DNA from 2 places in the Alkalihalobacillus sp. R86527 genome. Region 1 is predicted to be linked to the other one. Evidence: riboswitches for the same ligand, from Rfam matches in the RefSeq annotation. Region 1 holds a riboswitch; the other holds the start of a gene.
The links. Region 1 has a riboswitch for S-adenosylmethionine ahead of SJY16_RS04340 (PLP-dependent aspartate aminotransferase family protein). Riboswitches for the same ligand answer to the same signal wherever they lie in the genome.
Positions count from the first base shown of each region.

Region 1 (15,663 bases):
GAAATTCGAACGTATGGCCGAATCGATCTGCTACGGCATTGAGAACTTTAATCGTTCCCTCCATCACCTCTGTGCCAATTCCATCTCCTGGTAATACCGCAACTGTTTTCTTCATCCTTGTTAACCTCCTTTTATACGTGAGCTTGCTTTTTAACTAAATAATTTTCACGAGCGAGCGTCCTGTTTACTCCGTTCAAGTAAGCATTTGCTGAAGCCTCTAGTACATCCTGGGCAGTACCTCGCCCACTTGATTCAATTCCGTTATACAAGACACGAACATGAACTTCTGCTAGGGCATCACGCCCCCCACCAACTGAACTTAAACGATAGTCTTGTAGCTGTAGCGTACCTGGTATCATTTGTTCAAGCGTATTATAGATTGCTTCAACACTCCCCGAACCTGTGCCAGCTTGCTGCAGCATCGATTGATCAGGTGACTTCATTGAAATGGTTGCTGTCGGAATATTAGCTGTACCATATTGTACCTGTATACTATGAATCTCATATTTCTCAACTGTCTCGTCAGTCTGTATATCAGTTAGAAGCGTGATTAAATCTTCTTCTGTGATGTGTTTTTTCTTATCAGCAAGATCTTTGAAATTAGTGAAAGCCTCTACGATTTTCGACTCATCAAGAACGAACCCTAACTCTTTTACTTTATCTTTGAATGCATGCTTTCCTGAATGCTTACCAAGAACAAGACTATTTGATTGAACACCAATTAATTGAGGACTAATAATTTCATAGGTGGATTTCTCCTTAAGAACGCCATCCTGATGAATACCTGATTCATGAGCAAATGCATTTGCTCCCACGACAGCTTTATTTCCTGGCACCACCATACCAGTCAACTTACTTACCAGCGTACTCGTTCGTTTGATTTCATCCAATTTCAAGTTTGTCTCAGCGTTATAGAAATCATTTCTTATTCGAAGGGCAACAGCGACTTCTTCGATCGCAGCATTCCCAGCACGTTCACCGATTCCATTAATCGTTCCTTCAATCTGAGTAGCACCGCATTCAATCGCAGCTAGTGAGTTAGCTACAGCCATACCAAGGTCATCATGACAATGTGCAGAAAGAGCAACTTGATCGATGTTAGGAACGTTTTTCTTCAAATACGTAAATAGTTCTCCGTATTCCTGTGGACTCCGATAACCGACTGTATCCGGAATATTAATAACACTTGCACCAGCGTCGATCACTTCTGTAATGATCTTTGCTAGAAACGCTCTGTCTGAACGACATGCATCTTCAGCGGACCATTGAACTTTAGGAAACATCGTTTTTGCATACCTTACAGCTTCTACTGCAGTTTCTACCACTTGCTCAGGTGTCTTCTTAAGCTTGTGTGTCATGTGGATCGGAGATGTTGCAAGAAAGACATGCAATCTTGGGTCAGCGCCGCCTTTTAAGGCTTCCCATGCAATATCGATGTCTTTCTTATTCGCTCTGGCAAGACCTGTTACAGATACATTCCTTACTGTATCAGCTATGTTTTTCACACCCTGGAAGTCACCTTTGGAAGCGGCAGGAAAACCCGCTTCCATAATATCGACTCCTAACCTTTCGAGTTGTTTCGCGATTTCGAGCTTTTCTAATGCATTCAGATTGACACCTGCTGACTGTTCGCCGTCTCTAAGCGTCGTATCGAATACATTAATCTTTTGCACTTGAAACCACTTCCTTCTTTGATTTTGGCTTAACAAAAGGCATCATTGCGCGTAGTTCTTTCCCTACCTGTTCAATAGGGTGTTGCTTTTCTTTCTCATTGATCGCATGGTACTCAGGTCGATTCAGCTTGTTCTCTAAGATCCACCCTTTTGCAAACTTTCCTGATTGGATTTCTTCTAGAATATCCTTCATTCGTTTCTTTGTATCCGCATCGACAACGCGTGGGCCCGAAACGAAATCACCCCATTGAGCTGTATCTGAGATTGAGTAACGCATACCAGCAATACCATCTTCATACATCAAATCAACGATTAGTTTCAGCTCATGTAAACATTCAAAGTAGGCGACTTCTGGCTGATAACCCGCTTCAGTTAAGGTTTCAAATCCTGCCTTAACGAGTGACGTTAGACCACCGCAAAGCACTGCTTGCTCTCCGAAAAGATCTGTTTCTGTTTCTTCTTTGAACGATGTTTCTAGAACGCCAGCTCGTGCTCCGCCGATGCCTTTCGCGTAAGCTAGTGCAAGTTCTTTCGCTTCGCCTGTTACGTCCTGATACACGCCGAATAGTGCAGGAACGCCAGCTCCATCAGCAAATGTTCTTCTTACAAGGTGTCCAGGACCTTTTGGAGCAACTAGAAATACATCTACATTTGAAGGTGGAACAACTTGATTGAAATGAACATTGAATCCGTGAGCAAATACAAGTGCATTACCTGCTTTCAGACCTGGTTCGATCTCTTCCTTGTAAACATCCGGCTGATGTTCATCTGGGAGAAGAACCATTACTACATCAGCTTGTTCGCTTGCCTCTTTGACTGATTTCACATCGAATCCATCTTCAGATGCCTGGTCCCATGAACGTCCTTTGCGTAAACCAACCGTTACGTCAAATCCGCTTTCACGTAGATTCTGTGCATGTGCATGCCCCTGTGAACCGTATCCAACCACTGCAATCTTCTTATCTTTCAGTACACCTTCGTTAATATCACCGTTATAGTAAACTTTCGCCATTATTCTCCATCCCTTCTGAATGTGGTTTATTAATTAAGAATTGAATACTGTTTTAAGTCTGTTACAGATCTCTGGCTTCCTCTTGGGAATGCTGTGATACCAGTTCGAACCATCTCTTTGATCCCGTATGGTCGGAGCAAATCGATGATGGCTTCGATTTTATCTGAGTCTCCCGTAACTTGAACCGTTAAGTTTTCGCGGCTAACATCGATGATGGAAGCTCGGAAGGGTTCAATAATTCCGGATAATTCGCTTCTGATTTGTGCGTTACTAATGACTTTGATGAGAGCTAGCTCTCTTACGACGATTGCCTGGTCTGTTATATCAGACACCTTAAGCACGTCTACTTGCTTGTTTAACTGTTTAATCAACTGCTCAATCTTTCCATCGCCCTCAACGTTCACTACAAATGTCATCTTGGAAATACCTTCTGTTTCGGTATGTCCGACTGTAATGCTCTCTATATTGAACTGTCTTTTGGTCATCAATCCGGTGATTCGATTCAACACACCACTTTGATTAATAACCGTAGCCGTCACGATTCGTTTCATGGTTTCACCCCGATCATCTCATGAAGACCTTTCCCAGGTGCAATCATTGGATATACGTTTTCAGAAGGACTAACCCTGCAATCGATCAATACAGGATCCCTGTGTGAAAATGCTTCACTGAAGACCGCCTCGGCTTCTTCTTCTGTTTGCACTTGATATGCCTTAATTCCATATGCTTCACCAAGTTTCACGAAATCAGGTTGAATTGGAATAAGAGACTGAGAATACCGCTGTTCATAGAAGGCTTCCTGCCACTGTCGTACCATTCCAAGTGATTGATTGTTTACGATTACTACTTTTACAGGAAGATTTAACTCTTGAAGAACAGATAGCTCTTGAAGCGTCATCTGAAAACCGCCATCGCCAGTTAGTGAAACAACTGTTTGTTCAGGAAACGCTAGCTGTGCGCCAATAGCAGCAGGAAAGCCGAATCCCATTGTTCCTAGCCCTCCTGAAGTAACCCATTTGTTCGGATCAGTAAAAGAATAATATTGAGCTGCCCACATTTGGTGTTGCCCCACATCGGTCGTGATGATGGCATCTCCTTTTGTATGCTTATGAACGAGCTCGATCACTCGCTGTGGCAAAAATTCTTCTGTGTGCGTTTTGTACCAAAGCGGATACTGTTTATTCTTTTCTGCAAGTTGTTTCCGCCACTCGTCCGTTTCAGGCGTTCTTGTTTCTACATCGAGTAAACTCCTCAACGCCTCTCTTGCATCAGAAACGATTGGTATTTGGGTAGGAATGTTCTTCCCTATTTCAGCTGGATCCACATCGATATGTGCTACTACTGCATTTCTAGCAAAGTGATCAAGGTTACCTGTTAACCGATCATCGAATCTCGCTCCTATGCTGATAAGCAAATCACATTCATACAACGCCATGTTGGCTGTATACGTACCATGCATGCCTCCCATTCCAAGAAACAGCGGGTGGTTTCCTGGATAACTTCCTAAACCGAGGAGGGTATTGACTACTGGTATTTGGTGCTTTTCTGAAAATGCGAGTAGATCTTTACCGGCAGTGGCGTGAAGAACGCCAGCTCCAGCTAAAATGACCGGTTTTTGTGCAGTTCCAATCGCGTCTGCTAGTTTCTTAATTTGTAATACATTGGGAGAGAAAGTTGGTTGATAACCTGGTAGATTTACTTTGCACTCCTCACCCGGTGCCACCTTCTTATTCGATACATCCTTTGGAATATCAACTAAAACTGGACCCGGACGACCAGTAGAAGCTATGTGAAAGGCTTCTTTAATAATTCTAGGAAGGTCCTTCACATCACGCACTTGGTAATTATGCTTTGTAATCGGTGAAGTGATTCCCATCACATCCGCTTCCTGAAAAGCATCTGTACCGATAACATTGCTCGCTACCTGACCTGTAAAAATAACGATTGGTAACGAATCCATCATGGCATCTGTAATACCTGTCACGAGATTAGTAGCACCTGGACCCGATGTTGCAATGACGACACCTGGTTTACCGCTTACTCTCGCGTATCCTTCAGCAGCATGGATGGAACCTTGTTCATGTTTTGAAAGGATATGCTTGATCGGTGAACGGTAGAGTGCGTCGTAAATCGGTAATACTGCGCCTCCAGGATAGCCAAACAGCACTTCAACATTTTCCTTTTTCAATGAATCGATCAGAATATCCGCTCCGGTCATCTCCGTCGTAACAGCTTCGGCTTCATTTCTTGCCTTCGCCCGCATACTGATAATCCCTCCAATGCTTCGTAATGAATTTTGCTTATAAGCATGCTTTGCAACAAGCTCTTTATCCAGTGAAAACAGGTTGCTACTACGTTAGTGAAAGTATAAAAAAAAGCCTTCTCATCCCCACGCCGCTTAACACGGTCCGTAGGGGCGAAAAGACTTCACGGTACCACCCTACATTTGTGACAACTATTCAATGTCACCTCAGTAACAGCATATGCTGTTCTTTTTAATAACAAGTGTTGTAAAACACCTGGCTGATCCTACGTTGCTTCATTCAGATCAGCACTCAGAGGGGATGTCGGTGCAGGGAGTAGTACCGGCTTCCACCTCTACCGGCTCTCTGGTAAATACTCGATCCTGTACCTTTTACCTCGTCATTGATTTTCCTTATTCAATTGTGGGATTACCCTGCTTGAACATCCCGTTTCGATGGGTATACATTCACTCCATCTACCGTGACGATGTTTCTAAATGCTTTAAGAAGAGTATTTGTTGTGTTTCCAGGACGACCATCACCGATTACTCTACCGTCAACTTTAACGACGGCGATAACCTCTGCAGCAGTTCCGGTAAGGAAAACTTCGTCCGCCACATAAACATCATGCCTTGTAAATGTTTCTTCTCGCATTTCATATCCTTTTTCTCTAGCAAGTTCCATGATGGCATTTCGCGTGATTCCCTCTAGCGCACCTACATATCCTGGTGGTGTTTTGATTACGTTACCTTTCACAATAAATATATTATCTGCAGAACCTTCAGCAACATAGCCCTGATCATTTAGCATGAGGGCTTCACTTACACCTGCGAGGTTCGCCTCGATTTTCACCAAAATATTATTCAAATAGTTCAATGATTTAACCTTTGGACTTAGTACGTCTGACCGGTTTCGTCGACTTGCTACCGTAACGATTTCAATCCCTGTATCGTAAAGATGCTTAGGGAACAAGGCTAGTGATTCTGCAATGACAATCAGTTGAGGCTCCCTGCATGTGAATGGATCAAGCCCAAGATTTCCCACGCCTCGTGATACAACAATACGAATATAGGCATCCTGAAGTTCATTCTTCTTCAATGTCTGAACAACAATGTCAGTCAATTCCTCCATCGTATAAGTTATATTGAGCATGATTGAATGAGCTGAGTCGAATAATCGTTGTAGATGTTCTTCCAGACGGAAAACATTACCATCATACATGCGAATTCCTTCGAACACCCCATCACCATAAAGAAAGCCGTGATCATATACCGATACTTTGGCATCTTCTTTTTTTACAAATTCTCCATTAAGGTAGATCCATTGTTCACTCACCTTGTTCACTCCTTTCCTTTTGGTAATAGACGCATTAAAGCATCAAGTTTAATTTGTAGGACCATATGAGTTAGGTCCTTGTTGAATGTTTGAATTGTTTAAATAATTTGTGTAATTGAGGACAATATTACTCCCGTTTCATGTGAAGGTCAACACCCTTATTGAAAATTTTTAGACTATTTAGATATATCTGTTTATTTGCAACCGCTTACAACCCTTTCATGAGTGAGATTACATGACATCACATTTTTTATTGTGAATTTTATTAAAGCGCTTTCATTAGGTTGAATGTAAAATCCCCCTCTTTCTCTCGGAGGGGGAAGAAATACCTATACTACTTTTAATTGAGACGTAAAGCGATGTTCGACCGTTTCTTGAAGAGGATAAATTCTTACATGAGGAAACAAACGTAAAGATGCTTCAATCTCGCTTCTATTGCCCGTGGCATAGTAAGCACCCTCTTCGGACGATGGAAGGAAGTTAAGGTCTCTTAATGCACCATCCTCTCCAATCAGCATAAAGTTCCGATCTTCACGTTCTGCTTTTTCTCGTCTAGAATAACAAACAGCGTCCGAGCTGTTTCGATCTATGCTTAGTAAATCCTCAATCATTGCGCTAGCAGTTGGTTCAGCGCCGGCCCCTGGTCCCTGGAGTGTAATATCACCTGCGAGATTACCAGAAACCTTAATAGCATTGTTGACACCTGTAATGTTGAAGAAGGGGTGAGTTGAAGAGATTGCAACTGACTCAACGGTAATAACTGGCTCTCCGGCAATTAGGCTAAGATTAGCTATATGTTTTATTCTAAGACCAAGCGCTTCAGCCTTTTTGATATCAAAACTTGCGACATCTCTTATGCCTTTTCTAGTTATATTTTCCCACTTAGGCTGCCGACCATATACAATGTCAGATAGAATAAGAATCTTATAAAATGCATCCCAGCCATCTATATCATTCGAAGGATCAGCTTCAGCATAGCCTTTCTCCTGAGCTAACTGAAGTGCTTCATCAAATGAGATTTCTTTTTCTTGTAATTCATTGAGAATAAAATTAGAAGTCCCATTCAATATTCCACTGATTTCTTTGACTTGATTACTTCTGATTCCTTCTCTCAAAGTGCTTAAAATCGGAATGGATGCAGCAACCGCTGCTTCGTACCTTAAACCAACATTGTGCTTTACAGCTAATTTCCTTAAGTCATTTCCACTTGTTGCAAGTAACTCTTTATTAGCTGTAATGATATGACAGCCTTTTTCTATTAATCTAGACAAATAGGTTTCTGCAGGTTCGACACCGTTAATCGCTTCAAAAACGATATCAAGCTGCGGTAAATTTAATAGTTCTTCCAATTCTGTCGTCACTAATGTGTTTTCATCTACTTCTCGTTCTAATTCGTCGTTTTTAATTAAGATGGCCTCGATTGAAATCTTTTTCTGAAGCAAACTCTCCAATTGACCTCGCTGTTTTTCAATGCTTTTATATACACCTTTACCAACTGTGCCGAAACCAATCAGCGCTACGTGCAGTGTATCCATTCCATTCACCTCCGTTATTGTGTTGACCATTCCTTTAAGACTCTTCTCAAGATCTTTCCGCTTATTTTTGTTTTCGGTAGGTCGTCAAGAACTTCTATTTCTCGTGGTGCCGCATGTGCTGCAAGATTCTTTCTAACATGGAGTCGAATCTCTTCAAGAAGATTCTCGTTTCTTTCATAACCCCGTCTTAATGTGATGTAAGCTTTTACGATTTCACCTCTAAGTGGATCTGGTTTGCCCACTACACCTGCCTCAGCAACAGCTCGGTGAGTGATTAACTGACTTTCTACTTCAAACGGCCCAATTCGTTCACCTGAGGAATTGATCATGTCGTCATCGCGCCCCTGAAAGAATATAAATCCTTCCTCATCTTTATAAGCAAGGTCACCAGAAACATACCATCCCGGATATGGAAAATAGCTTTCGAATTTCTCCTCGTTTTTCCAAATTGTTTTCATTAATCCTGGCCATGGTGCTTGAATCGCAAGCTGACCTGTTGTTCCTACAGCTAATTCCTTTCCTTCCTCATCTAATATCCCAACCTTTACCCCTGGAAATGGTCGTCCCATCGAACCAGGTTTAATCGCTTCACCTGGGAAGTTAACAATGAGGTGACCGCCCGTTTCCGTCATCCACCATGTATCGTGAATCCTTTGCCCCAAAACTTGAGTTGCCCATTGGATCACTTCTGGATTCAGTGGCTCTCCAACACTAAGAATATGTCGCAAGGATGTTAGACGATAGTTTTCTACTATCTCTTCTTTTGTCATTAACATCCGAAATGCAGTTGGCGCACTATACCAGATTGTGACACCTAAATCATCGATTAATCTATACCATTCCTCTGCTTTGAAGCGTCCTCCATTAATTACGATCGTTGCTTTATTTAACCAGGGAGCAAACAACCCATAAACACTTCCAGTTACCCAACCAGGGTGAGAGGTGCACCAATATACGTCTGAATCTTTAATATCAAGAACCCACTTTCCCGATTGATAATGATGAATCATCGAACGATGGGCATGAAGCACTCCTTTTGGTTTCCCTGTTGAACCGCTCGTGTAGTGGAGTAAAAAACCATCTTCAGGATCAGCCCATTCAATAGGAGTCCATTCTTCTACTTGCGTATTCTCGATTTCATCCGTCGTAAGAATCAGACTTAGTGTAGGGATTTCATTAGCAGGCACTCTCTTTTGAAGCTCTTGGTTGGTTATGAGTGCTGTCCCATCGCAATCAACGATTCGATCCTTCACTGCTTCCTCCATGAATGCTTCAAACAACGGTGCCGCGATTGCCCCTAATTTAATCACAGCAAGTATGGCGATATAGCACTCGGGGTTTTTAGGAAGAAAAACAAAAACCCTTTCCCCTTTTCTTACCCCACGCTTTTTGAGTACAGTTGCATAATGATCTGTCTTGTTCTTCACTTCATCAAACGTTAACGATGTTTTCGTATCACTATTCACATAATACAAAGCCGTTTTATTTCCGTAACCATTTTCTACGTGTCGGTCGATGCATTCATATGCAACATTCATTTTTCCAGTATGACTGATGAACTGATCTACTACCTTTTCCCACTGAAACGATGCGTAAGCTTCTTCATACCTTCCTAGATTAGTACCTTTTGCTTGAGAAGAGATTTGTTTTGGTAGTGTTATGCTCATATACTAGCCCCTCCGATCTCGGTTACAGGTGTAGTCAATTCTAACCTCTCTAAGATATGTTCTTTGTACTCTGCGAGTTTTGCACTTCCACGAGAACGAGGTCGTGGTTCATCTATCACTATCTCTTCCTCTTTCCTTCCAGGCTGCCCCTTCAAGATGATAAGTCTGTCACAAAGATAGAGTGCTTCCTCAACGTCATGAGTAACGAGTAAAATAGTGGCTTTGTAAGCTTCCCAGATTTCTAACAATAAGTCTTGTAGCTTCATTTTCGTAAATGCATCGAGCGCACTAAAAGGTTCATCTAGTAACAAGTATTGTGGTGAGGTAACAAGCGCTCTCGCAATAGCAACGCGCTGAGCCATCCCTCCAGACAGCTGCTTTGGATAATCTTGTTCATTTCCTTTAAGTCCAACGAGGTCAAGGTATCTAGCTGCATTCGATCGTTGCTCTTCCTTTTCTCCCTTTAAGCCAAATGACACATTGTCTAGCACAGATAACCACGGCATGAGCCTAGGTTGCTGAAAAATAAATCCGACTCTCTTATCAACATGGTTGCAAACTTCACCATCGATGATCACATCACCCGTATACGATGGATCAAGTCCTGAGACCACTCGTAATAATGTGCTTTTTCCACACCCACTCGTTCCTAGTATCCCTATAATTTCGCCACTCTCTGTGTTGAACGAAATGTTACTAATGGCTTTCCGGTTTTCGAATTCTTTACTCACGTTTCGTACTTGTAAACTCATTATGAATCCTCCTCAGCGTTGTTCCATACGATCCTGCCAGTGTAATGATCGGTTCTCCACTTTCTTCAAGAGGGCATCACTCACTTTTCCAAGAAATGCAAAGAGAACGATGCTCGCGATAATAAGCTCTGGAGAGTAGGTGTTTTGTCCAAGAACGAGCAAGTAGCCTAACCCTTGACTCGCCCCCATTAATTCAGCGGCTACTACAAACATCCACCCAAGGCCTAAACCACTTCTCAGACCGATAAGGAATGAAGGAAGAGATGCAGGTAGAATAATTCGTTTGACTAACTGATAACTATTTAATCCATACATTTTTCCAACTTCAATCAACTGACGATCAACACTTAAAATCCCGCTCACCACGTTCAGATATACGGGGAAGAAAACCCCTACTGCAATCAGCGTTACTTTCGAGGCTTCAGCAATTCCCATCCATAAGATGAAAAGAGGAACCCAGGCAAGAGAAGGGATCGAACGAAATGCTTGGATGATCGGATCAAACAATTGCTCTGCTTTTCGGTAAATGCCTACGAAAGAACCAAGCAATAATGCCGCTACTGCACCTAAAAGAAAGCCTAAGAAAATTCGATATAATGTTATTCCGATATGTCCAAAAAGAGAGCCATCGGCACCCAAATCTACAATCGTGCTAAAAATCACTGTGGGTGCTGGTAGTAAATAAGAAGGCAATACACCAAATCTACTTAAAGACTCCCAAACGACTAACAGAAGCAAGGGGAGGATGCTTCCAATAAGAATCGGATGTAAACTGAATTGCCTCGGCGAAGTTTTGCCCACGATCCCCTTTAAGGGGATCGCTTCTGAATGTTGTTTTGCCATTTTCTAATCCCCCTTCAATTCTGAAATAACTTCTTCTGCAAACGATGGATCGATCAGTTCATTTGTTAACGATTCGATATCTGCATCTTGATCAATGATCTCGCTCTTCTGAAGAACGTTTCCTGCTTTAATGATGGCTTTCTTCTGTTCTTCACCAGGAGTTGGATTTGAAAAATCGTTTCGTTCCAATTGTTTCTTAGCCACTTCAAGCTTAATATCAGCTTCTTCAGCTAGTAGCTGTGCTGCTTCTTCTGGGTGATCGATGACCCATTTTCTAGCTTTCTCGTATACGCTGATCACACGTTCCACATGCTCTGGATATTTCTCAGCAAATTCAGTCCTCGTGTTCAAAAAGCCGTACGTATTTAAATCTGCATTTCGGTAAAAAAGTTCTGATTCTGTTTCTAGTTCAAGGCGTGCCATATGAGGATCTAACCCTGCCCACGCGTCCACTTGACCAGTACTTAACGCAGATGCACCGTCTCCATGTTGAAGATTCACTAGCTCAATATCATCTTGAGTTAGTCCCACTTCACTTAAAGAACGAAGCAAGAAAATATATGGGTCCGTGCCGAGAGTTGCGGCTACTTTCTTTCCTTTTAAATCTTTTACACTATTAATATCTGAATCCTTATTTGTAACTAAAGCCGTCCATTCAGGCTTTGAATAAATATATACATTCTTAATTGGAGCGCCTTTCGCTTTTGCCATTAGCGCAGCTGCACCTGCCGTAGAGCCAAAATCAACACTATTACTATTCAAGAATTCAAGAGCTTTGTTACTTCCTTGACTCAACACATATTCGATGTTGATATCTTCACCCTTAAACTCTTCTTCAAGCAGTCCTTGTTTTTTCACGACAAGGCTAGTTGGTGAATAATAAGCATAATCCACTCTTATTTCGTTTGGATCCTCACTCGAAGTAGCGCCAGAAGAAGAGCACCCTGCGCTTATTAGAATGAACACCACTACCATTGAGAGTGCTACCAAACTTCTTAGATCGATCCATGGAATTCTCTTCATAATGATTTCTCCCTCTCCCTTATCAAAGTTCACATGCATATGTTGAAATTGTGCCCCTAAGCCTCTGGGCTTCTTTGTATGTGCATCGATTATGAACTACCTGTAGACCTGCATTAGCTGCTATTTGAGCAGCTTTTTCTGATACCACGCCTTCTTGAAGCCAGAATAAACGTGGTTTAACCTCGGCTGCTTCTTTTGCTATTTCCACAGCTGCTTCAGGGCTTCTAAATACCTGCACAACATCTATTAAATCCGGAACACTTTTCAAGTCTGGATAAGCTTTTTCACCAAGGATGTAGTCTGCCTTTGGATTGACAGGTATAATCTTGTATCCAAGCCTCTGCATCTTCCTAGCTAATCGGTGACTAGGACGCGATTCATTCCCACTAAGACCTACGACAGCAAGTGTTTTCTTTCTTTGCGTTTCTATCCCATTAATCGACTCTTTCTGATAAGGACTTTGCAGAGCCCATTGAATTTCACCTTCATCATTGACCACAATACGTGTGTCAGTTTCTAAACCAGTTGCTTTACGGAGCGATTGATCTAAATCGAAAATTAAATCATCTGCACCCTCGACGCCAACAGAAAGGCGAATAAGCTCCTCTTTCACTCCTGCTTTCTGCAGCTCTTCTCGACTTAACTGTTGATGAGTCGTACTAGCTGGATGAATGATCAAGCTTTTTGCATCGCCAACATTAGCAAGATGAGACCAAAGAGAAACGTGATCGATGAGCTTCCGACCTGCTTCTTTTCCTCCTTTGATTCCAAAGTTAACGACTGCTCCGAAGCCATTCGTTAGGATCTCTTTTGCATCGTTATAAGAAGGATGCGATGGTAAGCCTGGATAACTCACCCAATCTACAGCAGGATGATCTTGTAAATAGTTCGCTAGCTTATGTGCATTCTCATGATGCTTCTCTGCTCGAAGATGAAGCGTCTCAAGTCCTTGTAATAGAAGAAACGCATTGAAAGGACTTAAGCAACTACCAAAATCACGTAGAAGTTGTACGCGTAATTTTGTGCTGAACGCCAGTGTCGCAAAATCAACTGCATAGCGAATCCCGTTGTAACTTTCATCTGGTTCAGTGAACGTAGGAAACTTCGGGGAGTTCCAATCAAACCGGCCCCCATCTACGACTACACCTCCAATCGATGTCCCGTGCCCACCAATCCACTTAGTCGCAGAATGTACAACGATATCCGCACCTAATGTAAGAGGTTTACACGCATATGGAGTGGCAAAGGTGTTATCTACGATCAATGGAATTCCTGCATCGTGCGCAATATCTGAAACCTTTTCAACATGTAGAACTGACAAACTTGGATTTCCAATGATTTCTGCGAAAATTCCCTTTGTTTTACTCGTGATAGCTTCTTTGAAATTTTCCGGGTTTGTGGGATCGACGAATTTCACGTTGATGCCATACCTTGGGAGTGTGACCGCAAACAAATTATATGTCCCCCCGTATAAGTTTGAAGCCGCTACGATTTCGTCTCCCGCACTCGCAATATTTAATATCGAAAGTGCAATCGCTGCCTGCCCGGAAGATGTTGCAACGGCTGCAACTCCTTCTTCGAGAAGAGCCATCCTTTTTTCAAAAACATCAACAGTTGGATTTCCTATCCTTGAATAAATATTTCCTGGTTCATCCAGTGAAAAAAGTCGTTCAGCGTGCTCACTATCATGAAAAACGTAAGAGCTCGTTTGATAAATCGGTACTGCTCTTGATCCAGTTGTTGGATCAGGTGATTGGCCGCCATGTAGAGAAAGTGTGTCGAACTGATATTGTTGTGTCATATAGGTCCCTCCAATATTCGTTGTATGTTTTATCAAAAAAATCGCCCTCTTCAATAAGAAGAGGGCGATTTCACCTCCTCTTATCTCTCAGAATAGTGTAGCTATTCTGCTGGAAGTAGCACCTTTTTAAGCGATAAGCTTAAAGGTTGCCGGGCATCATCGGGCCAGTCCCTCTGCCTCTCTCGATAAGAGTAAATTATTAAGTTTTTGAATTCGTTCAACCGTTATACGCTTGCTTCAATTCTTGCTTTTGAAATGGCCTGATCCAAATCTTCGATAAGATCATCGATATGTTCGATACCTACCGATAAACGAATCAAATCATTTCGCACACCTGAAGCTGTTAATTCTTCTACACTCAACTGCTGGTGTGTTGTGCTTGCTGGATGAATGATCAAGCTTTTTGCATCGCCAACATTTGCAACATGCGACCACAGGTTCACAGAATTAATAATTCCTGCTCCAGTTTCACGCCCACCTTTTATCCCAAATACAACAATCGATCCTGCTCCTTTTGGTAAGTATTTATCAACAAGGTTCTTTGAAGGATGATTCTCCTCTTCAGGATAGCTTACCCACTCAACCGCGGGATTTTCTTTCAAGTAAGTTACGATCTTACGTGTGTTCGCAACGTGTTCTTTCATCCGAACATGGAGTGTTTCAATCCCTAAAGCGATCTGAAAAGCGTTAAATGGACTTAATGATGCGCCAGTGTCTCGTAATAGCTGAACACGAGCTTTTATAATAAAAGCCGCTTCAGGAAGTGCTTCAGCATATACAATATCGTGATAAGAAGGATCTGGTTCAATAAAGCCTGGGAACTTAGATGAGTTCCAATCGAATTTTCCACTATCTACGATCAGTCCTCCCATTGTTGAACCATTCCCCCCAAGCCACTTCGTTGCTGAATGTATGACTATATCAGCACCATGTTCGATTGGTCGACATAAATAAGGAGTGGCAAATGTGTTGTCAACGATCAACGGTATCCCTGCTTCATGAGCAATTTCTGCCACTTTCTCTATATCGAGTACGTGAAGTCCAGGGTTACCAATCGTTTCAGCAAAGATTGCCTTAGTATTAGGTGTAATAGCATGTCGAAATGATTCCGGATCTTTCGGATCAACAAAGTTGGTTTTAATGCCGTATTTAGGAAGAGTTATTGAGAATAGGTTGTACGTCCCCCCATACAAAGTGGAAGCTGATACAATTTCATCTCCACTATTAGCAATATTCAAGATTGCATTCGTAATAGCAGCCATCCCGCTCGCAAGCCCAAGAGCTCCTATTCCTCCCTCGAGCTGAGCAACTCGTTCTTCAAGTGTACCTACCGTTGGATTACCAATCCGAGAATAAATAAATCCTTCCTCTTTTAATCCAAACAAATCTGCTGCATGGTCTGTGTTATCAAATTTATAGGCGTTGGTTTGATAAATCGGTAATGCTCTCGCTCCAGTAGCAGGATCAGCCTGTAAACCACCATGAATTCCAATTGTCTCTAAGTTATAACGATTCTCTGCCATCTCTTATCCACTCCTTCAAATTTTTGACGGTTCTTTTAACTGCTCTTTAATTAATGGACCCCACTTATCAAATTCAACAAGGAACCCATCATGACCATACTTTGTATCGACGAGATAGAATCGTGCCATCCTCTCAAGGCAAAAAATATTTTCAAGATCCTTGGGTGGATAAATTAAATCACCTTTAAAGCTAATGGCTAAAACGTTAGCTCGTATCTTCTGTATTGGTGTAATACTGTCTCTTCCTCTAGCTATA
Region 1 is NZ_JAXHBW010000001.1:850,569-866,231, reverse strand. It holds gene leuB (3-isopropylmalate dehydrogenase) at 1-115, opposite strand, end outside; gene SJY16_RS04390 (2-isopropylmalate synthase) at 132-1,673, opposite strand; gene ilvC (ketol-acid reductoisomerase) at 1,660-2,685, opposite strand; gene ilvN (acetolactate synthase small subunit) at 2,715-3,236, opposite strand; gene ilvB (acetolactate synthase large subunit) at 3,233-4,948, opposite strand; gene ilvE (branched-chain-amino-acid transaminase) at 5,358-6,263, opposite strand; gene SJY16_RS04365 (homoserine dehydrogenase) at 6,593-7,798, opposite strand; gene acsA (acetate--CoA ligase) at 7,813-9,465, opposite strand; gene SJY16_RS04355 (ABC transporter ATP-binding protein) at 9,462-10,217, opposite strand; gene SJY16_RS04350 (ABC transporter permease) at 10,230-11,060, opposite strand; gene SJY16_RS04345 (aliphatic sulfonate ABC transporter substrate-binding protein) at 11,064-12,083, opposite strand; gene SJY16_RS04340 (PLP-dependent aspartate aminotransferase family protein) at 12,106-13,884, opposite strand; SAM riboswitch class I at 13,962-14,076, opposite strand; gene SJY16_RS04335 (O-acetylhomoserine aminocarboxypropyltransferase/cysteine synthase family protein) at 14,109-15,407, opposite strand; gene metX (homoserine O-acetyltransferase MetX) at 15,423-15,663, opposite strand, start outside.

Region 2 (15,663 bases), 170 kb from region 1:
AGCATATCGTTAATACGTTTGCAGGAGCTGTTCTTGCAAATGAAGACGATTGGAGCAATGAGTACCTTGGTCTTGAAATTGCGATTAAAGCAGTAGATAGTACACAAGAAGCAATCGATCACATTGAAACGTATGGAACAAAGCATTCTGAAGCAATTATCACAGAGGATGCAGAATCTGCTTCTCTATTCCGTAACCTTGTTGATGCAGCAGCTGTATACCACAATGCATCTACTCGCTTTACAGATGGATCAGCTCTTGGTTTCGGTGCAGAGATCGGTATCTCAACACAGAAACTTCATGCACGAGGACCAATGGGTCTACCAGCGCTTACAACGATTAAATATTGTATGACTGGTACTGGTCAAATCCGATAACTTAAGAATGGAAGGGTAGCCCTTGTAAAGAGGGCTATCCTTTTTTACTATGATGTTGTTTCACCGTCAGGCAAGTTGTATGCTGGACCTGTTACATTGATTTGATTTATCGTGAAATGAATATGGATATTAATCCTTACGTCAATGAAAGTCCCTCTCATGGTTGAGAGGGACTTTCGTTTCACTAACATTAATTGGACTGCTTTATAACTCGTTAGCCGTAGGCTTTCTATTATCATAGGAAAGGATGGTTGCAAGTAACCATTTACATTGTGGCAGAGCTATCCCAATAACTTTACCGAGCATGAATGCGATAATTACACTCCCTACTCCAACCGGGCCTCCAAGCGCCCAACCAACTAATAATACAATAACTTCAATACCATTTCTGACCCATTCAATACGCCAGCCTGTCTTTTCCACGATCAAGAGCATAATCCCATCTCTAGGACCTGCTCCAAGACCAGAAGCAACGTAAACCCCAATACCATAGCCAAGTATGACTAATCCAACTATATAGAATGCTCCCTGAGCCACAAGGGATACAGGATCAGGAAGAATAAACAAGAATAAATCGATAAACACTCCGAGCATAAGCATATTAAGAAACGCCCCTATTTGAGGCAAAGATTTTGTGTAAACCGATGTAAAGCCAAGTATGACAAATCCTGTAATAATAGACCAAGTTCCAATCGTTAGGCCGAACTGGTTATATAGTCCATAATGAAAGACATCCCAGGGACCGATTCCAAATTCTTTTCCTTTAATTGTCATCGCTATACCAAGTCCTAGAATAGCTAACCCTACGAAAAAGAAGCTCCATCTAATTACTCGTTCATGCATGATAGCTCCCTCTTTCCTTTCATAGTTTCCAAGCCTCAGAAACTATATCATAAGAAAGAAAACATAAAAACCACCCGGGAAACTAGGTTTTTTACGCCTATCGTTCCTGAACATTTTTTCCCTTTTAATGAAAATCATCCTTCTTCCTATAAAAAAAGGTCTCCCAAAATGATATAGGAAAACCATCGAATGATCTTATTAATATTTTAATCGGGATGGAGCCGCTAGTCTTTTTACATAATTACTTTTCAAAGAAACTTCTGGCTTATAATCTTGCAACTTCTTTTCAATAATATAGTTAGTTAATAGTGTGCCTTTCACTACGAATCCTAATCGTTTTAAACTTTCTATCTGCTCGTTTTCTTTATCTACAAGACCGTAGATCGCCGTAATGCCATTACTACGAATATGCTTCTCAAAAGCCGGGAGCAACGATCGAGCTATCCCACTCCCCTGTATATCATGACGAAGCATTACATAATCCACAAGAATCATGTGATTAACTCGTAATCGATAGGAGAGAAAGCCTACAACATGATGGTGCTTATCACATACGACGAGAACTTCATAAGCTTGTTTAATAATACGCTGAATTTTTTCAGCAGGAACATCGAAATTATCGATCCCAATTCCAACTAACTTAGGATCATCTGTTACCGGGTTTCGCTCGCGTAAATATACCATTTCAATCTCCTTTCGAATAACTTCTGATAAAAGAAGAGTTAATGCAGAAAGCCTACATTAACTCCAGAAAGCACACCCGTATTTATTAGCTCTCTTCTTTCACTCGTACCTTTTTCTTCTTTCTTTTTTTCGTTCCATTAAATAGGTCTTCAACCATGTATTTCAACATTTCTGCCATAGTGATCAAACCTCCTTAACAAAAATTTGAAATAAAACATTTCATACGTTATCTTACGCTTGCTTGTCCTCTTTGCTTGTACACGTTTCCTAATAAATTGAAATGTGCTGCTCACACAAAAAAAGCCTAACTCAATAGAGTTAGGCTTCATTCATATAGATTATTAATCTAGTACTTTTACAGTGACTGTTTGACGACCAAAGTTTAGAGCATCTTGCTTATCAGCCATAAACAGATCTATACGGTTACCCTGGATTGCACCGCCAGTATCACCAGCGACTGCAGTACCATAGCCTTCTACATATACTTTTGAACCTAGTGGGATTACATCTGGATCAACTGCAATTACTTTTTGATTTGGATTTTCTTTCAGATTAATTCCTGTTGCCGTTATCCCTGAACAACCTGTGCAATTTGCAGTGTAAGCTGTTGCTTCTACGTTAAATTCTTGTCCACTCTGCTCAGAAGATTTGCTTTCTGTGTTTGTTTGCTTAGCAGATGTGGGATTAGTAGTAGTAGATTTAGTAGATGCTGGTGTTGAATTTACAGACTTACCTGTCAACGCTGCCCATGTATTAGCTCCAGCAATGCCATCAACGCTTAATCCGTTATCAGCTTGGAAAGCACGAACCGCTTTCTCTGTGATAGGGCCATAGATTCCGTCTACGTTATAGTTATAATATCCACCAAGCTCTTCTTGAAGCTTTGAAACTTGGTGACCTCGATCGCCAGCGATTAGCGTGCGATGAGCTTGTCCTTGATTAACTTTTTCTATTGCTGCGAATGTATTTGGACCTGCGATACCGTCAACAGCAAGACCATGAGCATCTTGGAATTGTTTAACAGCATCTTCAGTTATAGATCCGTAATAACCTGTAGATTTATCATAGTCGAAATATCCTTTGGCAGACAGTACATCCTGTAACTCGACTACGTCGCCGTGTTTTTCACCGTAAGAAAGTGTCTGATCTCCTAGAGCAGCCTCTGAAACTACCGGGCTAGCAAACATCATTCCAGCTAGTGCTGTAGATGTAACAACGTTCCTTACAATGTTTTTACGAGTTACCATGTATACATTCCTCCTGAGAGATATAATTAATTTTTGGTGTTTCTTTTGTCTTGATCACCTATGTCCCATATAGTAACAGCCAAATATAACACAGCCATTTTAGTGTAGTAACAAGTCAGTTACATAAATATGACAGATTAATACGGAATTTATAACCTTTGCACAATTAGGTAAAAAAGTACTATTTACAGCGACAACTTATTACAATTATGTCAAAATCGCACTTTATCGGCCATGTTTCTAGGTGCAAAATAAAGAAAAACAAGAGTCCAACGAACGCATCTACCTTCGAGGTGACTTTTGACTTAGTAACATTTACCTCTATTTTTACAACCTTCTTAAATAAGGGCTGGCATTTATTTCATTGTTTCCTTCCTATTTAAAAAAGAGGCAACTCAGAATGAGCTACCTCTCTTTACGATTTATTCTAGCGAATGGCTTTTTCTTTTAACGGTTTCTTTATACCACCTGAAATAATTCTTTGTAGCATTTCTCTGTCCAAAGTGAGTCTCTCTACATTACCGTCCTGCAATAGTTTCCTAGTATTAGAATCATCAAATGTTAGTGTTTTCTCAAAATACTTATGAAAAACCTTCATAGGCTGATTCAGTCGAACATCTTGGTCCGTTAGTTCACCATCATAATCAGTCGGTACTAATTCTACTTGATAGAAACCAAGTGCGGATTGTATAAGATCTAATACGATTTGGTTGGTGGGAGGATTTGAGTTCGTAATATGATAGATTGTGTTGTGTTTCGCATAGTCAAGCGCAACTGTTAAAACGTTAACTACATAATCCACTGGTACTAAGTTTTGCGCAGCTTCCTTCGTACAAAGAAATTTGATTTTCTCTTCTGTTACCTGCTTTCGTTCCAACCTCTTCTTTAATAGCTCCAAGCTTCTTATCACTCCGTAAAGAGCAAACGTTGTTTCTGCCTCTCCCGTTTTGGAGTCACCAATAATAATCGATGGTCGAAAGATCGAAACATTAAAGCAGTCATTATATTCAAACACAAGGTGCTCTGCATGGCATTTACTTTCTTCATAAGGATTAACGAACGTATTATCCTTAGGATGGAGCTCTTCACGTCCTAAGAGTTGGTTGCCTAATGTGTAAGCGGTACTAACGTGATAGAAACTCTTTGCTCGAATCTCTTTTGAGAATTCTAGCACGTTTCTTGTTCCGTTCACATTGAGAGCAAATGTTTTTTCTCGTTCACGATCATCAAAAGAAAGATATGCCGCAATGTGATATACCGTATCAATTTTATCTTGTAATAGATCGATTGTTTCAGCCGATACGCCCAAACGTTCATCAGCTATGTTTCCTTTTATAATGAATAACTTGTTTTGTAATGCTGTTGATAACGACTCTATTAAATGGTCAGCTTTTCGTTCATTACGGATCAATGCATAAACGATATGACCTTCATTCAATAACCTGGTTGTAAGCTGCTTTCCAAGAAAACCAGTGGCACCTGTTAAGAGTATATTCATGATGTTCCCCCCTACTCAAACGTTCTATATTATTTGTCGCACTTATAAGATTTCTTTCACCGTTCGTAGTTTAGCATATATACGTTTATAAAACATCAGAAACTAGATGAAAACTACTAATGAGGGATAGAGTCTTTTGTAATATGTAAGTAGTTTAAGGATCGATACAGTCCGAACACCACATGGAATACCCTTCTTGCATATTGTGAAGTTTATTCCTAAACCTGAAGGGGAACGTCCGTTAGTGTACATTAAAAGGAGGATTTCAAATGTCTAACATATATACGAAACAATATATTAATGGGGAATGGGTAACGGGAACTAGTGATAAAACTGTAACAAATTATAATCCATTTTCTCGTGACGAATTATTCACACTACAATCAGCGTCTGAAGAAGACCTCGATCAGGCATATAAATCTGCAAAAGAAGCACAAACATCTTGGGCGCAAACAACGCCTGGAAAGCGGCAGCAAATTCTCGATAAAGTAGCAGCCATTATGACCGAACGGAAGGAAGAACTCATCGACTGGCTTGTAAAAGAGTCTGGCAGTACGAAGATCAAGGCGAATGTGGAATGGGCGGCAGCTACTCGGATCGTTAAAGAATCCGCTTCTTTTCCTTATCGTATGAAGGGTCAAATCGCACCATCAGATACTCCAGGTAAAGAAAACCGGATCTATAAGAGCGCTAAAGGAGTGATCGGCGTAATCGGACCGTGGAACTTCCCGCTTCACCTCTCGATGCGTTCCGTCGCTCCAGCACTAGCTACAGGGAATACTGTTGTACTTAAACCCGCCTCAGAAACACCAGTTACAGCAGGCTTTCTGATCGCAGCGTTATTTGAGGAAGCAGGACTACCGAGAGGCGTTCTTAACGTCGTGGCTGGGCGCGGTTCCGAAATTGGGGATGCCTTTGTCACTCACCCTATTCCGAAACTGATTTCTTTCACTGGTTCGACTGAAGTTGGAAAGCACATCGGTGAACTTACGGGAAAACACATTAAGGAAACGGCATTAGAGCTTGGCGGGAACAACGTCTTTATCGTTCTTGATGATGCAGATATCGATCAAGCGGCTGAAGCAGTAGCATTCGGTAAATTCCTTCACCAAGGACAAATTTGTATGGCGATCAACCGCATCGTTGTTCACGAAAGTATTCATGATGAGTTTGTTAATGCGTTCAAAGAAAAAGTCGCATCTCTACAATCGGGCGACCCTGCTGATGCAACTACAGCAGTTGGACCTCTCATCAATAACGATGCAGTGGAACGTATTCAAGAGTCTCTTAACGCTTCTCTTGAACAAGGAGCTGAAAAAATTCTCGGCGGTGAAGTTGAAGGCAACGTCATGAAGCCTGTGATTCTTACAAACGTTACGAACGATATGCCGATCGCGAAAGATGAAATCTTCGGTGCTGTAGCCCCGATCATTAAGTTCAGCACAGAAGAAGAAGCGATTGAAATCGCAAATGGTTCTCCATATGGTCTTAGTGGTTCCGTTCACTCGCGCGACTTAAATCGTGGCGTTCAAGTAGCGCACGAGATCGAAACAGGGATGGTTCACATCAACGACCAGCCCGTAAACGATGAAGCACACATGGCATTCGGCGGGGAAAAAGAGTCTGGACTCGGTCGATTTGGCGGAGAATGGGCGTTAGATAAGTTTACAACAGTGAAGTGGATATCTGTTCAACAAGAACGTCGTCAGTATCCGTTTTTTAAATAAGTATTTAAGAAGCCCTCGAAGTTGTTCGAGGGCTTCTTTGTGTGAAATTTTTTTGTCATGATCCATCCAGTACGCTTTCCTAAACATTTTGCCTAACAGATTTGAAATCCGAATCTTCAACCTGAATATGCTTCTCTTTTTCTTTAAGTTCATTCTTACACGAGGTCTTTAACATCTTCCTATTTTGGTTAGAATCCATACTAGTTTGGTATCCAACTATGCATAGTTGAAACGCTATACTGCTCAATGCAAAAAATAAAACTGGGACAAGCGGAATCCATGGGTCAGTGGCGACTAAAGGGAGATAACTCCCGATCAACCCAGACCATTCATATGAGATGGAGTTTTTCTCAACAGGTGTGAATGGGCTAAAAGATATGTATGTACCACCGAAAAACAAGTTTAAGACTCCAAGGTGAGCCAGAATTAATAAAGCATTAACAACATTTTGACCAAAGGAAACTAACAATACAGGTTTGATGTAGGGAAATATGTGATTTTTAAATACATGTAGTCGACTTCCACCGAGAATTTTTGCTCCTTCAACAAACGGTTTAGTATAAAACCGATCCATCTCATCACTTAAAAATAATGTGAGTGAAGGAATAGAGATGATTGTCATAATAAACACTTGAAAAACCACTTGTTCGGAGAACGTAAACTGGAAACCATCAATACTCATCGTTACAACTGAAACAAGCATAAAGTAGGTAAATAGTGTTGACGGGATGAAACTAAATGATTGGCTGAATTCTTTTATGATATGCTTCAATCTCTTAAAATACAGTGTCACAATCAGGCTAAGAAATAATGAAATAAAAACTCTACCAATGCTCACGCATATCGCTGCACCCAACGTATATTTAGCTCCATGAATAATAATATGAGCCAAATCGTAACCGTCTGTGTCCGTACCTAAAGGGTGAGCGAGAGAAGGAGGAAACGGGGCAGAACTAATCGCCTCTCCCTCACTATTGTATCTAGTGTTCTCTTGAATGATTTCTTCTCCATAAATAAACCCGTTCAATATACTACTAAAAAGCAATATAGCAATAAACATGAATCCAATTAAAAATGGAGGACTCTTAAATGCGTTCCTCATTCTTTTTCCCCTCTCACGAAGGTAATCTTTTGTTGAGGATCACCCGAAATAGTAGCAAAATCACAAACAAAGGAGTATATAACAATATTAAAGAGGTCATCAAAACTTCAGGTGAAAGATAATTATAAATAAACATGAACACACCATTGCTGTTTAATAAATATTCGATGATTAGTTGGCTCGAAAGCATTATCCAAATAATCTGATTGATATTATTAAATAAAGCTAATAAAACATTAGGAAAAATATGCTTAAATATTATTGTTTTCCAGGCTATGCCCTTTGATCTAGCAAGTTCCACATAACTTTTAAATCTTTCTTCGTCGAACGCCATAACCAACATCCGGAAAAGATAGAGTGTTGGTAAAATACTCATCAGAAAAACAGGTAAGAAGTAAATTTGCTCACCTGGCATCGTAGTGAAATTCAACAATAAAAAACCTGTTTTCTTATAAAGACTTACAACAAGGACTTGTATTAACAGAAGCAAAAAGATATCTGGTACGCCTTCTAGAATAGAAATCCAGTAACGTATTTTATGTAAAACCTCTCTTTTCAGAAGGAAAACTAGTAAGACTAGTATTACCGCACCAATTAGCGAAATAACCAACGAACCTAGTAAGATGATTAAAGAATAGCTAACAGGAGTAAATAGATAAGGAAATAAACCCCTCTCACTTAGACCGCTCGAATATGTAAGTTGAGCAGGATTAAAGATTGCGATTAGTAATCCTCCTAACTCTTTAAGGTAGAGGGTTATATTCATACTTATTCCTTCAAATAGAAATGGAAGTGCCCCTATAAAAATGAATCCAATGATCGTTAATATGTATTGGCGGATATATCTCATAGAGTTATTCGAAGTTCCAACTTTTTATGTATAGTACTAATTTTCATGTAATCGCCTCCAATTTAATTAGTTTTGGTAACCCTAACACAAGTAATCTTAGCATGATTTTTTACATAAATATACATTTAATAACAATAAAAAGCCCCTCTGCTTTCAAAAAGCAAGAAGGGGTGACAGTACAAAATCATGACTATCGAAATCGATGCGTCTTCTCATCTTCGGAATAAATCCTCTGAAATTGGCACCATACGCAGAGCGTTGGTTGCCGAGACATCGTCGGGTCAGTCCCTCCGTCTCTCTTGATAAGAAGTTGTTACATGATTAAATTGTTAAAGCATATGATAAGCGCCTCTTTTAGAAATGCCAAGGTGGTTTACTACCTTTTCTAACAATTACTTTTGAATTAATAGCGATTCGTAACGCCTCTACCCTTGTCCTCCACCAAGCATTTTATCAACATCTTCCCTTAAAGGCATGCCACCCTGTGCGCCAAATCCAGTTACGGAAAGAGACGCAGCCCGATTTGCAAAACCGATACTTTCTTCTATCTCTCTTCCCTCCGCGATTGCTACACCGAAAGCAGCATTAAATGTATCCCCAGCACCCGTCGTGTCTAGCACCTCAACGGGATAAGTAGGCACGAGAACCTCTCTTTCACCGTTATAGTAACGAACACCATTCGCTCCTTCTGTAATCATGACTTTGTTTTCGAACTGTTTCAGCGCTTCACTTTGAGATAGATGTTGGAACAAGACCGATGCTTCGTGTTCATTTGGTGTAATATAGGTGGCTTGCTCAATAACAGTACTCGTGATTTCCCTTGCAGGTGCAGGGTTGAGCAAAAGCGGCACGCCAATTTCCTTACAAATTTGCGCTGTGTATGCAACAGTTTCTTCTGGTACTTCCTGTTGAATCATGACAAGATCACATGTGCGTAAAAAAGATATCGTATTTGTGATATAGTCCGGTGTGACATATTTATTTGCGCCTGCAACGACAACGATGCTGTTATCACCCTCAGCTAAAATAATATGAGCTGTTCCTGACTCCATACCAGTAAGGGATCTTACGTAATCGGTTTTAACCCCGTTTTGTATGAAGTTATTTATGATTTGTTTACCATAAAAATCTTCTCCGACACATCCAATCATATAAACTTCTGCACCAAGACGTGATGCAGCGACAGCTTGATTCGCCCCTTTTCCACCTGGAACGGTTTTAAAGGATTCACCAAGTACTGTTTCACCTGCACCAGGTCGTTTCTCGGATGATACGACAAGGTCCATGGACGAACTTCCAATCACGCCTATTTTCGGCTTCTTCATATCTCTCATCCTTCACTCCGTTTTTTAACTGATTATGTATCTTTGTTGTTGATACTATACTTAATTTCTTCTAATAAATCGTTCTGTTTTTGTAATTTCTCTGTGATCTTCTCAGAAACGTTAACGATGGTTTTTGTGAGTGACCATAAAAAGATGGTCATCACAATCATAATCCCTAATCCTTCCATACCCGTTTATCTCCTTCTCAAATAATAGAAAACTTATATTCCTTACCAAGTATTTCAAACCATGCGCCAAACCGCAATATTTCGTACCCTCTAATAATAGAAAAGCCCGCCCAATTGAATAGGGCGGGCTTAAAGTTATTACTTTTTCTTAAAAGGCCACCAAACCCCATTACCAAATGAAACAGTCATAGCCGGGATAAGTAATGGCAGAACGATGAGTCCGTATAAAAGTAATCCCGTAATAACGATGGTAGCAATCTGTACAAGACTCAAAACTCCAGATGGAACCATCGCTCCAAACGTACCAGCGAGAATGATCGCAGCCGTAATGATAACGGTACCCATCTTAGACATCGATACTTTAATCGCATCCACAACAGATAACCCATTTGTTGATTCTTCTCGGAAACGGTCTAATAGGAAAATCGAGTAGTCGACACCAAGGGCGATTAGCATAACAAACCCAAAGAATGGTACTGCCCAGCTAATCCCGTCATAGCCAAGTCCGTTAACAAAGATCCATTCTGCTACTGCTACAGAAGTGAAATAAGTGAGTAGTAGCGATCCAATCATATAAAGCGGCATAATAAAGGATCTAAAGATAATCGCTAATGCCACAAACAAACTGATCAACATGATCGTTACCGTTTGAGTGAAATCACTATTGGATATGTCACTCAAGTCACGGTTGATACTCGATACCCCGCCTATTGCAACTTCAGCATCTTCAAGAGGCGTATCTTTAATCACACGCTCCGTTGTTTCTGAAATGCGATCGACAGTATCGATTGCTTCAGGTGAGTAAGGGTTATCCGTTAAGATAACTTCTAGCTTCGTACCTGTTTCCTCCCCAAAGGCATATCGATCGATCACTTGTGAAAATTCTTCATTCTCAAGCGTACCTTTCGGAATATACAACCCTGTGTCGCGTATCGTTTTAGTTTCACTCATTCCCTGAAGCTGGTCACCTGCAGCGTGTAACCCTTCAGAGATTTGATTTAATCCTTCTAGAGGATTTTGTTGGGGTGCATCAGCATTAGGCGGTGCCGTTTGGGCTTGTGGCGCTTGACCTAGTCCCTGAACAGCTCCATCTAGACCATCTGCTGCCTGATTAACACCTTCCGCAACTCTACCAATCTGGTAATCCGCATAAAGTTCGGTAATCACTTCACCAGCAGGTCTCGTGATCGAGCGGACGCTATCCACCCCATCGATTTTCACAAGTTCTGCACTAAGCTTCTCTACATAAGGAACGGTGTCCTCAGTAACCAGCACTTCATCACTTGATAGAAGAACCTGAACAGGCAAGGAATCTCCTTGACCGAATCCACTTTCAATCGCATTTAGGCCTTTAACAGATTCATAGCTGTTCCCTACTTCATCTACTGTATTGAACGAAAGAGCATCATCGTACGTGAATAAGAGTGGTACCGTAATCGCCGCGACCACAAGCATCGACAGCAACGGACGATTCACAGATAGCTTGCTCATCCAACCCCATAGCTTACTGTCATTATGGGAAACAGTTTTCTTCGAAGGCCAAAACATCTTCTCCTTCAACGTTGCCATAAAGAATGGCATTACCGTACTCAACACAAGTAACAGGACTGCAATCCCAACTGCCACTGCTACGGCTGACTTAAAGATTGGAAAATCAGCAAATCCAATCGCGAAAAACCCGATAAATACAGCGAGACCACTAATATAGAGCGTTCTTCCAGCTGTTTTATACGTGCGGACGATCGCATCATTGATAGGTTGACCCGCGCCCAGTTCTTCCTTAAATCTACTCAATAACAAAATACAATAATCCGTACCAATCCCAAAGAGAATGGCGACAAGGAAGATTTGGGTATAGTTCGATACAGGAAATCCGAACCAATCGATAAAGAATGCAACGATTGATTGACTCAACAAGTACGTAATCCCAACAGCCATAAGCGGAATGATCGGTGTGACCAGTGAGCGAAAGACTGCTAATAGTAGTGCAAAAATCAGCACGACCGTAATAATTTCAGTCCGTTTCAATCCTTCCTGTGCACTCAAGTTCACATCATGATTAATGATAGCTTCTCCAGTGAGGTAAACAGAGTTTTGTTCATTTAACACATCTGTTCGAATCGTTTTAGCGAGTTCAACCACTTCTTCTTGTGACCCATCGACAGTAATCGGAACGAGTACTGTTTTCCTATCTTCTGAAACAAGCTGTGCTTCCAGTTCTTCAGTAGCGAATGGTGCTAATACAGAGCTGACTGGCTCCCCGAGCTTTTGAATTTCTTTAACAGTAGAAGAGATTTCTTCCTTTGCTGTGTCATCCAAAGTCTTATCAAAGGAATACACTACGGAAATAGTTTCTTCTCCCGCTCCTGCATCATTAAGAATCTCAGCTGCACGTTTCGAATCTGCATCATCAGGAAGTTGGAAAGTACCTGCGTCTTCTGCCTGCTTTGTAAGGTTTGGAGCTACTACGAACAATAGAGCCGTAATCACTAGCAAGCCAATTGTAATTGGCCACTTAAATTTAATGATAAAATTCATTCCCTTTCCCCCTCTAACTTCAATATGGATTTAATCTTCCTGAACATGATTAAGAAATTGTCTAGTTCATCATCTTTCACATGATTTGCGAACAAATCATGAATATATGCGTATACAGCTTCATCGGATTCCTTTAAAACTTTCTTTCCTTTTTCAGTCAAGTCAACAAGCTTCGTTCGTTGATCTGCTTCTGATTTGACGATTTCAATCAAGCTTTTCTCTTCAAGCTTCTTCAACCGATTCGAAATCGCACTCTTATGAACTCCTTGAAGCTCTGCAATAACGCCAGCCGTAAGAGGGCCGTTCTTACTAATAAGTTTCAGCACTTGAATCTGTTCAAGGGAATACTCTTGCCAAACATCTGCTTTCACATTCTTCAGGACCCTTTCAGTTCCAAATACCATTACATCTTCAAACAATTCGACTGCTTCTATCAAACGCTCATCCAATTAGTTTACCCCCTAAACTTAATTCCCTCTGCTTAGTTTAGGGGGTAAACTACAAAGAAGTCAAGAAAAAAAGCTCACCATTATTGCTGTTTGTAGGGAAACCCTGTTTATTAAGCTCCCCATACTGTACAAGAAAAGAACTCCGCTTGACTCCTAGCTAGGTTAGGGTCAATTACACCAGCCTTACCGTGGCATATGATCCTTAAGTCCTTCTCGACATTCTGCAGCATTATTGCTGAATTTTATCGTTAAAAATACATAGCTTTAAGCATTTTATCAATTAAAAGGGAATTCTTGGTATTTTATTTAAGTATATTGAGCACTCTAGCAATGACGTTAAAAATAGGAGAAGATTATATGAATTTAATCCTTGTTGCCTTAGTTTTTTTGTTTGCTATCATGAAAGGAGATTGGAAAAACTGGGAGTCATACTATCCCACTATGCTTTATATATCCTTAGCTTCTTTTTTATATGAATTTATTTCGCATAGTCACTTTCATCTCTGGGAGCTCCAAGAAGATCATCTTTTTAACCTTATGAACGTTCACTTCGTACATAATTTGATTATTAACCCATTCGTTGCATTTGTGTATTTATCTAATTATCCTTCAAGCGTTAAGAAACAAGTGTTCTACACAATCAAGTGGATTCTTATTTTTGGATTAATAGAATGGATTGGAACACAAACAAGCATTATTACGTACCACAACGGGTGGCACATTGGATGGTCAGTATTATTTGTAACCGTTATGTTCCCCATGGTCCGTCTCCATCATATTCATAAGCTTTTAGCACTCTTACTTTCCTGCATATCTACTTTGGTGTATTTGATTATTTTCAATTATTTGTAAACAAATAAGAGCTTTTCCAACATGGGAAAAGCTCTCATTTATTTTGCTTTCGAAAGACACTCAATCTAGTGAAATAAAAAAACTGCCTCATTTGGCAGTTTCAAGGTATATGAGAAGTCGATCGTTATTTTGCGGATTTTCATATTTTTATTTATTAGCCCAACGATTTTCCCTTATCTACTTCTTCCACTTATAACCTACTCCCCAGACTGTCACTAAATACGTATCGATCTCAAAACCTGACTGTCTGCATTTCTCGCGAAGGTTACGAATATGAGAATCGATCGTCCGCCCCTCTGTGCTTGAGTCGAAGCCCCATATCAATTGGATAAGGTGTTCCCTGCTGAAAACTTTCTCAGGATTTCTCATAAATAAACCAAGCAAATTAAATTCTATAGGTGTCATCGTGATGGTTTTGCCTTCAAAGGATACCTTATGCTTCTCCTTATCCCACGTAAGTCCTTTTACAAACAGTGTATTCTCATCTACAGAGTTCAGCCTTCTCGAGACAGCTTCAATTCTTGCAAGAAGGACTTCTTCATCGAACGGTTTCGTAATGTAATCGTCAGCTCCTAACTTTAATCCTTTCACGATTTCATTAGGCTGATCCCTCGCTGTTAGCATGATGATTGGAACATCTGATATGTTTCGGATTTCTTTACAAGTCGTCCATCCATCCATTTTTGGCATCATGACATCGAGAAGCACAAGCTCTATCGCTTCCTTTCTCATAACATCTAGTGCTTCAAACCCCGTACTTGCCGTAAAAACCGTGTACCCTTGTGGGAGTAAAAACAGAGAAATCAAATCGACCATGCGTTCTTCATCATCAACAATTAAGATGCGCTGCATACTAGTTTTCAACTCCTGGAATGACTATTTGTATCGTAGTACCCTTTCCTAACTCACTCTTTGCTGAAATGCCCCCATGATGTTTCTCAACAATTTCTTTTGCTATGGCTAGTCCAAGTCCAGATCCTCCATATTTACGAGAGCGTGATTTGTCTACACGATACAAGCGATCAAAAATATAAGGAAGGTCTTCTGCTGGGATTCCTTCTCCTTCATCGATCACTTCCACCTTCACGTCTTCTTCATGATGAATAGCTTCGATTCGTACAGATTTCCCTTTTTCTGAATAATGGAGCGCGTTATCTAATAGATTGAGCAATACTTGAGAAAATCTTTCTGGATCTACGGAGATCATGATGTCTTTATCACAATATGTATACAAACTAATCCCTTTATTTTCGAAAGCTGGTATAACCTTTCCTCTCACATCACCGATCAACTCACAAAGCTTCACTTTTTCCTTCTCAACCATAAATCCTTTTTGGTCCATTTTAGCCATATCAAATAAATCTTTCACAAGGTTTGTAAGGTTTTGAGATTCTTCTTTAATAATATTTAAGTACCGCTTTCGATCCTCTGACGTTAGGTTTTCTCGTTTTACAATTTCAGCATACCCGCTTAAATAAGTGAGAGGTGTTCTTAACTCATGGGAAATACTCGCAAGGAAATCACTTCGTTCATTTTTCAATCGAAGCAGATCATTCGATAGTCGTTGGATGGCTCTTGCCAGTTCGCCCAATTCATCGTCTCGATCTTCCCTTAAAAACACATCGTGCTCACCGCTACTCATTTTTTGGGTTGCTTCTTTCATATGAATGAGTGGTTTCGTTATGATTCGAGATAAATAAATAATCGTAACTACCGTAAGAAACAACGCTAAACCCATCACGATTAAGAATTGATTCGTTAAATTATCCCGAACATCTCTGATCCCACCTGTATCAAGAAACATATAAACATAGCCAACAACTTCTCCTTTAGAGCGAATCGGTGAAACAGTTGAAACAAAAGGGGCACTTCCCCAATCTCCCTCTATAATTCCACCCTTTGATCTCATCTCCTCAGCTGATTTGATAATATGAGTGATGCTTGTAGTAATTTCGTTAGAGTGTGAAAGAACATGATTTTGTT
Region 2 is NZ_JAXHBW010000001.1:1,016,296-1,031,958, reverse strand. It holds gene SJY16_RS05215 (glutamate-5-semialdehyde dehydrogenase) at 1-377, shown strand, start outside; gene SJY16_RS05210 (YczE/YyaS/YitT family protein) at 582-1,223, opposite strand; gene SJY16_RS05205 (GNAT family N-acetyltransferase) at 1,419-1,904, opposite strand; gene SJY16_RS05200 (peptidoglycan-binding protein) at 2,246-3,151, opposite strand; gene SJY16_RS05195 (SDR family oxidoreductase) at 3,579-4,649, opposite strand; gene SJY16_RS05190 (aldehyde dehydrogenase family protein) at 4,919-6,376, shown strand; gene SJY16_RS05185 (ABC transporter permease) at 6,456-7,478, opposite strand; gene SJY16_RS05180 (ABC transporter permease subunit) at 7,492-8,244, opposite strand; SAM riboswitch class I at 8,538-8,637, opposite strand; gene rbsK (ribokinase) at 8,754-9,653, opposite strand; gene SJY16_RS05170 (hypothetical protein) at 9,686-9,841, opposite strand; gene SJY16_RS05165 (MMPL family transporter) at 9,980-12,379, opposite strand; gene SJY16_RS05160 (MarR family winged helix-turn-helix transcriptional regulator) at 12,376-12,828, opposite strand; gene SJY16_RS05155 (CBO0543 family protein) at 13,186-13,680, shown strand; gene SJY16_RS05150 (response regulator transcription factor) at 13,858-14,532, opposite strand; gene SJY16_RS05145 (sensor histidine kinase) at 14,534-15,663, opposite strand, start outside.
Region 2: it holds a riboswitch for S-adenosylmethionine, as region 1 does, so the genes downstream of both, SJY16_RS05180 (ABC transporter permease subunit) here and SJY16_RS04340 (PLP-dependent aspartate aminotransferase family protein) in region 1, are expected to answer to the same signal.